One region of the Pseudomonas sp. 1 genome, then DNA from elsewhere that is predicted to be linked to it. Evidence: riboswitches for the same ligand, from Rfam matches in the RefSeq annotation. Region 1 holds a riboswitch; each other region holds the start of a gene.
What was found. Region 1 has a riboswitch for cobalamin ahead of cobW (cobalamin biosynthesis protein CobW). Riboswitches for the same ligand answer to the same signal wherever they lie in the genome.

Region 1 (3,248 bases):
TTCGCCGCTTGCAAATGCGAGCGATAAAACAGCACCGCCGCTACCGGATGACCGGGCCGCCAATCGGCTTGCCAGTCACTCAGTGCGGCGGTGTTTTTGTTCGGGTGGTAAATCCCCGTGCGCGGCAGCGTCTGCGGCTCGCCCCACATGTAATCCCGCGCCAGCCAGCGGTTGGCCAGACAGCGGAAGAAGTCCAGCGCATTGCCCATGCCGCCCTGACGCAAGAATTGCCAGAGTCGGTCACGATCTTCGGCACCGACGGTGCTCAGGTCGCTGAGTTCCGGGTCGGGCCGGTCATCGCCCGGCACCAGAATCACCTGCACGCCACGCTCGGACAATTCCACCAGCCGCTCGACGCCATAACGCCAATAAGCGATGCCGCCGTGCAGCGAGATCAGAATCACCTTCGCGTGGCGCAGCACCTCATCGACGTACAGGTCAACCGATGCATGGTTCTGCACCTGCATCGGGTTGGCCAGGCGTACGCTCGGGTAATCCGCGGGCAGTTGCTGCGCCGCTTCGGCGAGCAGCGCGAGGCTGGAATCGCCGCTGCACAGGATCACCAGCTCGGCGGGGGTTTGTCCAAGGTCGGCAATGTTGTCATCCGACACGAAACCGCCGGGCTGAGTCCTGAGCAGGTGCATGGCTTAAACGCTGAGCGCGGCGCGCAGTTGCGCTTCGAGCTGGGCAGCGTCCAGTTCCTGACCGATCAATACCAGACGGGTGATACGCGCTTCATCGGCGCTCCACTGGCGGTCGAAGTGCTTGTCAAAACGCGTGCCCACGCCCTGGATCAGCAGACGCATCGGCTTGTTCGGGATGGCCGCGAAACCTTTGACCCGCAGGATGCCATGCTGGACCACCAGTTGCGTCAGCGCATCGAGCAGCAGACTTTCGTCGGCTTGCGGCAGTTCGATGGAGATCGAGTCGAAGGCGTCGTGATCGTGGTCATCGTGATCGTCATCGCCTTCACCGTGGTGGTGATCGTGGTGGCTGTGGCGGCTGTCGATGTGTTCTTCGGAACCGGCGCCCAGGCCGATCAGCACGTCCAGCGGCAGACGGCCGTTGCTGGCTTCGATGATTTTTACTGCCGGCGGCAGTTCTTCGGCGACTTCCAGACGTACGCGCGCGAGATCTTCAGGGCTGGTCTGGTCGGCCTTGTTGAGGATGACGAGGTCGGCGCTGGCCAGTTGATCGGCGAACAGTTCGTGCAGCGGGGATTCGTGATCCAGGTTCGGATCGAGTTTGCGCTGGGCGTCGACCTGATCCGGAAACGCGGCGAAGGTGCCGGCGGCCACGGCCGGGCTGTCGACCACGGTGATCACCGCGTCCACGGTGCAGGCGCTGCGGATTTCCGGCCACTGGAAGGCTTGTACCAGCGGCTTTGGCAGGGCCAGACCCGAGGTTTCGATCAGGATGTGGTCGAGGTCGCCGCGACGGGCCACCAGTTCACGCATCACCGGGAAGAACTCTTCCTGAACCGTGCAGCACAGGCAGCCGTTGGCCAGTTCGTAGACGCGGCCGGTGGCTTCTTCTTCGGTGCAGCCGATGGTGCATTGCTTGAGGATTTCACCGTCGATGCCCAACTCGCCAAACTCGTTGACGATCACCGCGATGCGACGGCCCTGGGCGTTGTCGAGCATGTGTCGCAGCAAGGTGGTTTTGCCCGAGCCGAGGAAGCCAGTGACGATGGTGACGGGGAGTTTGGCCAGTGTTTTCATCGGATGCCCTTTGGCAAGGTGGCGGGCATACGGGACGAGACCGGCAGCGCGGGTGCGTGCCTGGAGAGTTCGCCACCGGATCACCCCGCCCGGTTGAAAGTGAGAATCTGTGACGAGGCAGGTCTCCTGGCTGACGGTGTTCGGGCCTTGGCCCGGTATTCGCTGCGCCTTCCCGCTGGCTCTGGATTGAGTTGGCAGTGGCGTGGCAGCGAACAGCACCGTTCACAGTTGCGGGGGCAGCCGCGGCTTGGACCGCGTTCCCTTCTTAGCTTCGGCGTGGGCCGAAGAACCTCGAAAGCGCAAGGCTACGCATGCGCGCAAGGCGGGTCAACGTCTGCGGCAATTTCGTTATATGGACATCGTTCTTTAATATTTTGATCGAAAACAGTTCTCAGTTAAAAAATTAGTTGTAAGTTATCTCTTACATATCATCTAGCCACCAACTATCCCATCACGACGTTCGACCTTGAAATAGAGCGCTCGAACTCTCAAATTACATATCTTTACAAAAACCGAATTGATAAATTAAAACAAGATATGAAACATGAAGATTCAAAAGGACGCTGCACTCTACAAGAAAGGAATTCTTGCATGCCTGATTACTATCAGTATTCAACGCTTTTTATTCCTGCCCATCCTGCTTACGCGCCTGCAATATGAGCGCCGACAATGCATTGCGGCAATCTGATGGCACCGTATTGCAGGAACTGTCCCAACTACTGCGTAATTGCCACTACGCGCACAGTTATCAATATCCGGCGATCCAGGTCGGGTTGTTGGGGCACGATGTGTCTCAGGCGTTCAACGCGACCTGGGAGCATTTGCACCCCGATACCTACCTGAGCGTGGAGAACGGCATACGCCAACGGCGCATCTGCAAGTTCGAATATCGCCAACGTGAGCGCCAATGGACAACGCTGCAAGACTGCCATTTCTTTCAAGCCCAGGCCCACAACCCGCTGCTGGGCGGCGTCCAGCGCACCTACAGCCGCAGCGAGTCAACGTTTATCGAGTCTCCGGTCCTGCAAACCGTGCTCGCTGCCGACCTGGCGCTGATGGATCTGGCAGTCGGCCCGCGCGACTGGCTGGTGACCTGTCACCAGTTCCGCATCCTTTGCGACCGGCGTAATGCCGGCCTCGCCACACCCGAGGGCCGCCATCGCGATGGACACGATTTTGTCTTTCAACATCTGATTCAACGCCAGGGCGTCATTGGCGGTGAAAGTCGGATATTCAATGAAAGTGGCGACTGTGTATTCAAAGCAACTTTGACGGATTACATGGAAACAGCCGTATTGAATGACCGAATACTTCTGCACGAAGTTTCCCCACTGCAAACATCAAGCATTAATTCGAATCGCGGCAGCCGCGACATGTTGATAATCGATTTCGACCTGGCGGACTACTAATGAACTCTTTGACGCATGCACTTTCAGCCAGCCCACCCGGCGCACATGACTTTATTATTGAGCAATTCCAACAAGCCTGTGCTCGACGAGTTTCAACGTTGTCGTTGACCGCCAACGA
Region 2 (3,248 bases), on a different contig from region 1:
AAGCAAGTCGAGACTGGCGCCGTAGGTAAAGGCGAAAGCTTCGTCGCGGGCGACAGCGATTCGCACGCCTTCGAGCAGCCTTTCAGTCTTGCCGATTTCAGGCGCGGCGAATTCCACGGCCGGTGGCAGCGCTACCTCGCAAGTGCCGGCCAGCGCTTCGGCGGCAGCGTCGAGGCGCACGTCCAGGTCATTGAGTTCGCTGGCCTGCACCAGACCGAGATGGCGGCTCGGCAGTTCGATCCCGGTTTCCCGGGACAACGCGCCGTACCAGCGCAGGCCTTCGGTGAGGCTGCCTTCGAGCAACTGCGCATGACGCACGGTGCCGACACGGTTGGCCAGCACGCCGGCGAACGGCAAGTCCGGCTGATAGCGCGCCAGCCCCAGGGCCAATGCGCCGAAGGTCTGGGCCATCGCGGTGCCGTCGATCACGCCGAGTACCGGCACGCCGAAATGCCGGGCCAGATCGGCGCTCGACGGCGTGCCGTCGAACAAGCCCATCACGCCCTCAATCAGAATCAGATCGGCTTCGGCGGCGGCTTCCCACAACAGGCGTCGACTTTCCTGCTCGCCGACCATCCACATGTCCAGTTGATAGACCGGCGCACCGCTGGCGCGCTCGAGGATCATCGGGTCGAGAAAGTCCGGGCCGCATTTGAACACGCGAACCTTGCGCCCCTGATTGCGATGCAAACGGGCCAGCGCGGCGGTGACGGTGGTCTTGCCCTGACCGGAAGCCGGCGCGGCGATCAGGACCGCCGGGCAGTGACGTGGTTGATTCAAAGTTCGACGCCTTTCTGCGCTTTGATGCCGGCCTGGAAGGCGTGCTTGATCATGCCCATTTCGGTGACGGTGTCGCCCATCTCGAGCATTTCCGGTTTGGCGGCGCGACCGGTGACGATCACATGCTGCATCGGCGGACGGGCCTGCAGATCGCTGAGCACCTGATCCAGATCGAGGTAACCGTGCTTGAGGGCGATGTTCAGTTCATCGAGCACCACCAGACCGATCGACGGATCACGCAGCAGCTCGCGGGAGACTGCCCAGGCCGCTTCGGCGGCGGCGATGTCACGCTGACGGTCCTGTGTTTCCCAGGTGAAGCCCTCGCCCATTACATGGAAGCGCACTTGCTCGGGGAAACGACGAAAGAAAAGCTCTTCGCCAGTACTGTTGCGGCCCTTGATGAACTGCACCACACCACACTGCATGCCGTGGCCCATGGCGCGGGCGAGCATGCCGAACGCCGAGCTGCTTTTGCCTTTGCCATTGCCGGTCAGCACCAGCACCAGGCCGCATTCGTCCGGCGAATTGGCGATGCGCTCGTCGATCACGGCTTTTTTGCGCTGCATGCGCGCCAGGTGGCGCTCGTCGCGTTCGGGGGAATCAGTCATGGGGGAGCTCTCCGTTGAGGCTGGATAACGGCGGGCAGGCACAAGAATAGACGGCAACAAGCCTGGCATCGCCCACCGTGATGCCGCTGGATGGATCAGGCCGGTCTCCGGGCTCATGAGCGGCTTGCGCCTGGCTGCGCGCCTTCCCGCTTTTACGCAGTGGCATCAGACGCAGCTTTTACTCATTTACCGTTGCGGGGGCAGCGCCGGGATCGTGAGGGTTCATCACTTGGAGACCCGCCTCACCGGCTTCCCTGTTTCACTCTGTCGACATGCGCCACAGAGCACCTGAAACAAGCCGCGAAGGTTAGAGGGTTGGGGGTGGAGCGTCAATTGAAGAGGGTCTCGCACGGCGAATAACTGCCGCTGATCAATTAACTGACGCCAATCTTGTGCCACACTGTCAGCAGTGATATCAAAGAGCCATGCTTTTTGACTGCAGAGAGCACATCACAATAACAAGGGAGAGCACCATGCAAGGCATGATCATCAGCAATCCGCGGCTGGAATTCCTGCGCCCGGTGCTGGAACGCTGGTTTGACTGTATCGACCGCTACAACGCCGTGCGCGGCGACAATGACACTCCTTATTGGCACGACGAAAAAGCCAACCTCGGCCTGCTGTCCGCCGCTGCCTGGATGGCCGAATTGGTGACCTTGAGCGACACCGCCACCCGCAAACAAAACGAAGAAGGCGAGCGCAATGCCCGCGCCGACCTGTTCATTGCTGGCGCCGAAGATCGCGCCTTCATCCAGGCCACCCAACGCTGGCCGCGCGTCACCAACCTGAATCTGACGCAGGCTTTGGTGGATATCACCAGCGACGCCAGGCGCATCAGCTACGCCAGCGACCTGAAACTCGGCTGCCTGTTCGTCGCCCCGCAAAAAGCCCAGCACAGCGCCAGCCCGGAAGAGTTGCAGGACATGGTCGACGACCTGCAAAAGGAACACACCTGCGCCGTCGCCTGGTACTTTCCCTACGCCTACCGCAAATTGCGCAGCGAAGCCGGCAACTATCACCCCGGCATTGCCGTGCTTTTCAAGGAAGCCCGCGGCTGAGGGTTGAACCATCGGGCTTGTGCGCTTCTCTATGACTAAGAATGCATTCATAGGGAAGATCAGCAATGCGCAAGCCCCAGCTCGTTTTCGTCATCGTGCTCGCCGGAGGGCTCGCCGCCTGTGGGGAATCCTCCAGCCTGCAAGTCTCCGACGGCACTGGCCCGTCACCGAAACTGCCCGAACCGAACAAGACCCTGATTCCGACGGTGAACATCGCCCCGGCCATCGGCTGGCCAGCCGGCGCGAAACCGACGGCAGCGGCAGGTACTCAGGTGGCAGCCTTCGCCGAAAATCTCGATCATCCGCGTTGGCTGTATGTACTGCCCAATGGCGACGTGCTGGTGGCGGAAACCAACGCTCCGCCGAAACCGGACGACAGCAAGGGCATTCGCGGCTGGGTGATGAAAAAAGTCATGGGCCGCGCGGGTGCCGGTGTCCCCAGCCCGAACCGCATCACCCTGCTGCGCGATGCCGATCATGATGGCGTGGCCGAGACCCGCACGGTGTTCCTGCAAAACCTCAACTCGCCGTTCGGCATGACTCTGGTCGGCAACGATCTGTACGTGGCCGACACCGATCGCCTGTTGCGCTTCAACTACGAGCCCGGCGCGACCGAAATCAAGAGCCAGCCGATCAAGGTCGTGGACTTGCCGGGCGGCACGCTCAACCACCACTGGACCAAGAACGTCATCGCCAGCAAGGATGGCAGCAAGCTGTACGTCACCGTCGGCTCGAACAGCAACGTCGGTGAAAACGGCCTCGATCAGGAAGAAGGTCGTGCGGCGATCTGGGAAGTGGACCG
Region 3 (3,248 bases), on a different contig from region 1:
CGTCTCCAAAGCCATCTCCGCCCTCGAAGCGCGTCTGCACACCCGGCTTATCAACCGCACCACCCGGCGTCTGGCCCTGACCGAGGCCGGCATGCGTTATCTGGAGCGCTGCGAAAAAATCCTCGATGACGTGCGCGAAGCCGACGAAGAAGCCGGCACCGCCCAGACCTTGCCCGTTGGCCGCTTGAAAATTCACACCATGTCGGCCATCGGCAACCACTACGTGATCGACGCCATCGCCCGCTATCGGGAAATTCACCCCACGGTGATGTTCGACCTGACCCTGACCAACCGCGTCCCGGACCTGCTCGAAGAAGGCTTCGACATGTCCATCGTGCTGGCCCGCGACCTGCCGGATTCCGGCTTCGTCGCGCAACGTCTGGGCATCACCTACAGCATCCTCTGCGCCTCGCCCGCCTACGTGGCAAAACGCGGATTGCCGCAAACACCGGGTGAGCTTTGCGAGCACGAGTGTCTGCGCATCGTCAACACGGTAATGCCGGTGGAGAACTGGACTTTCGAAGGGCCCGAAGGCATGGAAACCATCACCATTCCCGTGTCGCCCTTTCACATCAACACCGCCGACGGCATGACCATCGCGATCGGAAAAGGCATGGGCATCGGCATTCAGCCGATCGCATCGGCCGTGGATGGCCTGAGGGCGGGAACACTGGTGCGGGTGCTGCCGGAATACCGGCTGGAGGAGTTGAACCTGTTTGCGATCTATCCGTCGCGCAAGTTCGTCGATGCGAAGATCAAGACCTGGGTTGAGTTTCTGAAGCAGTCGATCCCGCAGTTACTGGCATCGGATGAAGACGTGGTTGGAGCGAAAGCGGTTTGAGCGTGGCAAGTATGGAGTGTCGACCCTCCATCCTCTGCACCTGACTCAACTGGAACAGCCAGTGCCCATCACCTGATATTGCAGAACGTGGCGCTCGCCATGGGAATCTTCGTAGGTCATCTGCACCGGCACCGGGGCGCATTCGTTGGCCGGTTCGGTAATGGAGATGACGTGCTCGATATCCAGATTTGTCGAAGAACTGTAGGTCTCGACCGGGATATTCGCCGCGTCCGTGTTATCGGCGTAAGCGTGTGCACCGAAACTGCCAAGCATTAAAACCAGCGCGATTTTCTTGAAGCTCATGATGTTCACCGTCTCGTTGAGGACCGTGTTTGTTCACGGGTTGGAGACGATGCTAAGGGTTGGGGTGGCGAGGAAATATCGGCGGGTTGGACAAACACTGTTGCTGGATTTCGTATGAATCGGATCAAGCCTGCAAAACCGCCTTCAACGTCATCCATCGACCGTCCAGGTTGACGCACGCCCACCCGAATGTTCAGATGCCGCCCTGTTTCAGGTGTCCCATGCCGCCGTGCATGGGGTGAAACGGGAAACCGGTACGTTCTTTTCGAACAAGTCCGGTGCTGCCCCCGCAACGGTAGGCGCGTGATGCTTTCGACACACCACTGTGGCCAGACGGCCATGGGAAGGTGAAAGCGTCCAGACGCGCGAGCCCGGAGACCGGCCTGAAATGCTTTTGGCAAACTCCTGCGGTGGGCGGGCATGGGCCGGTGTCGGCGTGTGCGCGATGCCTTCTCTTGCATGCTCTTCTGCGAAGATCCTTTCGAGAAGACGATGATCAAACCTTTCAACACTCCGGCTCCATCCCTGTTGTTCGGCTGTCTGTTCAGCCCCCTGTTGCTGGCGGATGACACGCCGCTCGAACTCCATCAGCAAATCGTTTCCGCGCCGTCCGTGGAGTCCACCACGGTGGCCGACATGGCGCAGTTCGGCAGCAAGGTCGAGATTGTCACCCGTGAGCAGATTGAGCGCGCGGGCCCCAGCGCCGATGTCAGCCGCGTGATGCAGATGTTCATTCCCGGTCTGTACGTCGCGCCGAAAAACGGCCCGTTCGACTACGGCACTTATTCTCTGCTGGGCGGGCGCAACGACGACACGCTGATCCTGCTCGACGGCGTGCGTCTGAACAATCGCCTGTACGGCGGTTTGTACCTCGACACTTTGCCGGCCAATGCCATCGAACGCATCGAAGTGCTGAAGGGTGGGCAAAGCCTGTTGTTCGGTACGCAAGCGGTGTCGGGCGTGATCAACATCGTCACCCGCAGCCCGCACAGCCGCAAAGCCTCCGGTGAAGTGAACATGGGCCTGGACACCTTCGGCGGCACCACCGGTGATGCGCGGGCCGAGAACATTTTCAGCAACGGTTTTGGCGATCTGGGCTTGCTGGCCTATGTCAGCCATAACGTCTCGGACGGCTATCAGCCGTTTCGTAATCGCGACCTGAAAAACGTCTCCGAAAAGAAACGCGCCTATGAAGTCACAACGTTCGGCGGCAAGGCGATTCAGTCCTTCGGCGATGACAAACGACTGGAGCTGTTCTACCAATACGCCGACGCCAACCTCGATTTCGCCCGCCCGGTGGACAACCACAAGACCACCAACGACCGCGTCCAGCAGATCGCCACGGCGACCTTCGAACAGACTCTCAACGAGCGCCTGAGCTACTTCGTCAAAGGTCATATCAACGACTGGGACACCCGGTACACGCGCATCAACAACACCGCCAATGGCGGCACCCGAACCATCAATCACAACGACTACTGGGGCTTCACCGACTGGGGCGTGCAGGCCGAAGGCAAGGCGCAATTGCCCGGCGGGCACGTACTGGTGTTCGGCACGGACAACCAGTGGTTCAAAGGTCAGGACGATGTGCTGATCATCGACAACGACAAGGCCGAAGCCCATGCGCTGTATACCCAATTGCGCCCGCAGATTGACGCCCTGCCCGACTGGCACCCGAGCATCGGCATTCGTCACGAAGCCATGGGCGGTGGCGACAGCGCCACGGTCGGCATGCTCACTTCGCTGTATGACCTGAACGAAAACTGGGCCCTGCGCGGCCAGTACGGCACGGCCTACAAACTGCCGAACGCCGAGCAATTGTTCGTCAACGAGCCCGGTGATGAGTTGGGCAACCGTAATCTGAAACCGGAGAAAAGCCGCAACGCCGAACTCGGTCTGGATTACAAAGGCCTGCTGCTCGACCGCGAGTTCAGCGCCAGCGTCACCCTGTTCAAACGCAAGATCGACGACCTGATCACCCTCGACGACATCCAGTGGGTCAACGGCCAGGGCCGGGTGCAGATGCGCGGTTTCGAAGCGGACGCCAGACTGGCGCTCAACGAGCAATGGAGCCTGCAGGCCGACATGACCCGCAACCTCACCG

Region 2: another riboswitch for cobalamin. It lies ahead of cobO (cob(I)yrinic acid a,c-diamide adenosyltransferase); the one in region 1 lies ahead of cobW (cobalamin biosynthesis protein CobW).
Region 3: another riboswitch for cobalamin. It lies ahead of AC1MDC_RS14280 (TonB-dependent receptor plug domain-containing protein); the one in region 1 lies ahead of cobW (cobalamin biosynthesis protein CobW).

The regions. Positions count from the first base shown of each region.
Region 1 covers NZ_JBWXMQ010000001.1:270,628-273,875, forward strand. The annotation lists gene cobN (cobaltochelatase subunit CobN) at 1-644, opposite strand, end outside; gene cobW (cobalamin biosynthesis protein CobW) at 648-1,721, opposite strand; cobalamin riboswitch at 1,821-2,030, opposite strand; gene AC1MDC_RS01205 (2OG-Fe dioxygenase family protein) at 2,378-3,130, shown strand; gene AC1MDC_RS01210 (hypothetical protein) at 3,130-3,248, shown strand, end outside.
Region 2 covers NZ_JBWXMQ010000013.1:180,070-183,317, reverse strand. The annotation lists gene AC1MDC_RS20335 (cobyrinic acid a,c-diamide synthase CobB) at 1-780, opposite strand, end outside; gene cobO (cob(I)yrinic acid a,c-diamide adenosyltransferase) at 777-1,388, opposite strand; cobalamin riboswitch at 1,470-1,695, opposite strand; gene AC1MDC_RS20325 (hypothetical protein) at 1,862-2,446, shown strand; gene AC1MDC_RS20320 (PQQ-dependent sugar dehydrogenase) at 2,512-3,248, shown strand, end outside.
Region 3 covers NZ_JBWXMQ010000008.1:166,928-170,175, reverse strand. The annotation lists gene AC1MDC_RS14290 (LysR family transcriptional regulator) at 1-841, shown strand, start outside; gene AC1MDC_RS14285 (DUF2790 domain-containing protein) at 887-1,144, opposite strand; cobalamin riboswitch at 1,340-1,545, shown strand; gene AC1MDC_RS14280 (TonB-dependent receptor plug domain-containing protein) at 1,637-3,248, shown strand, end outside.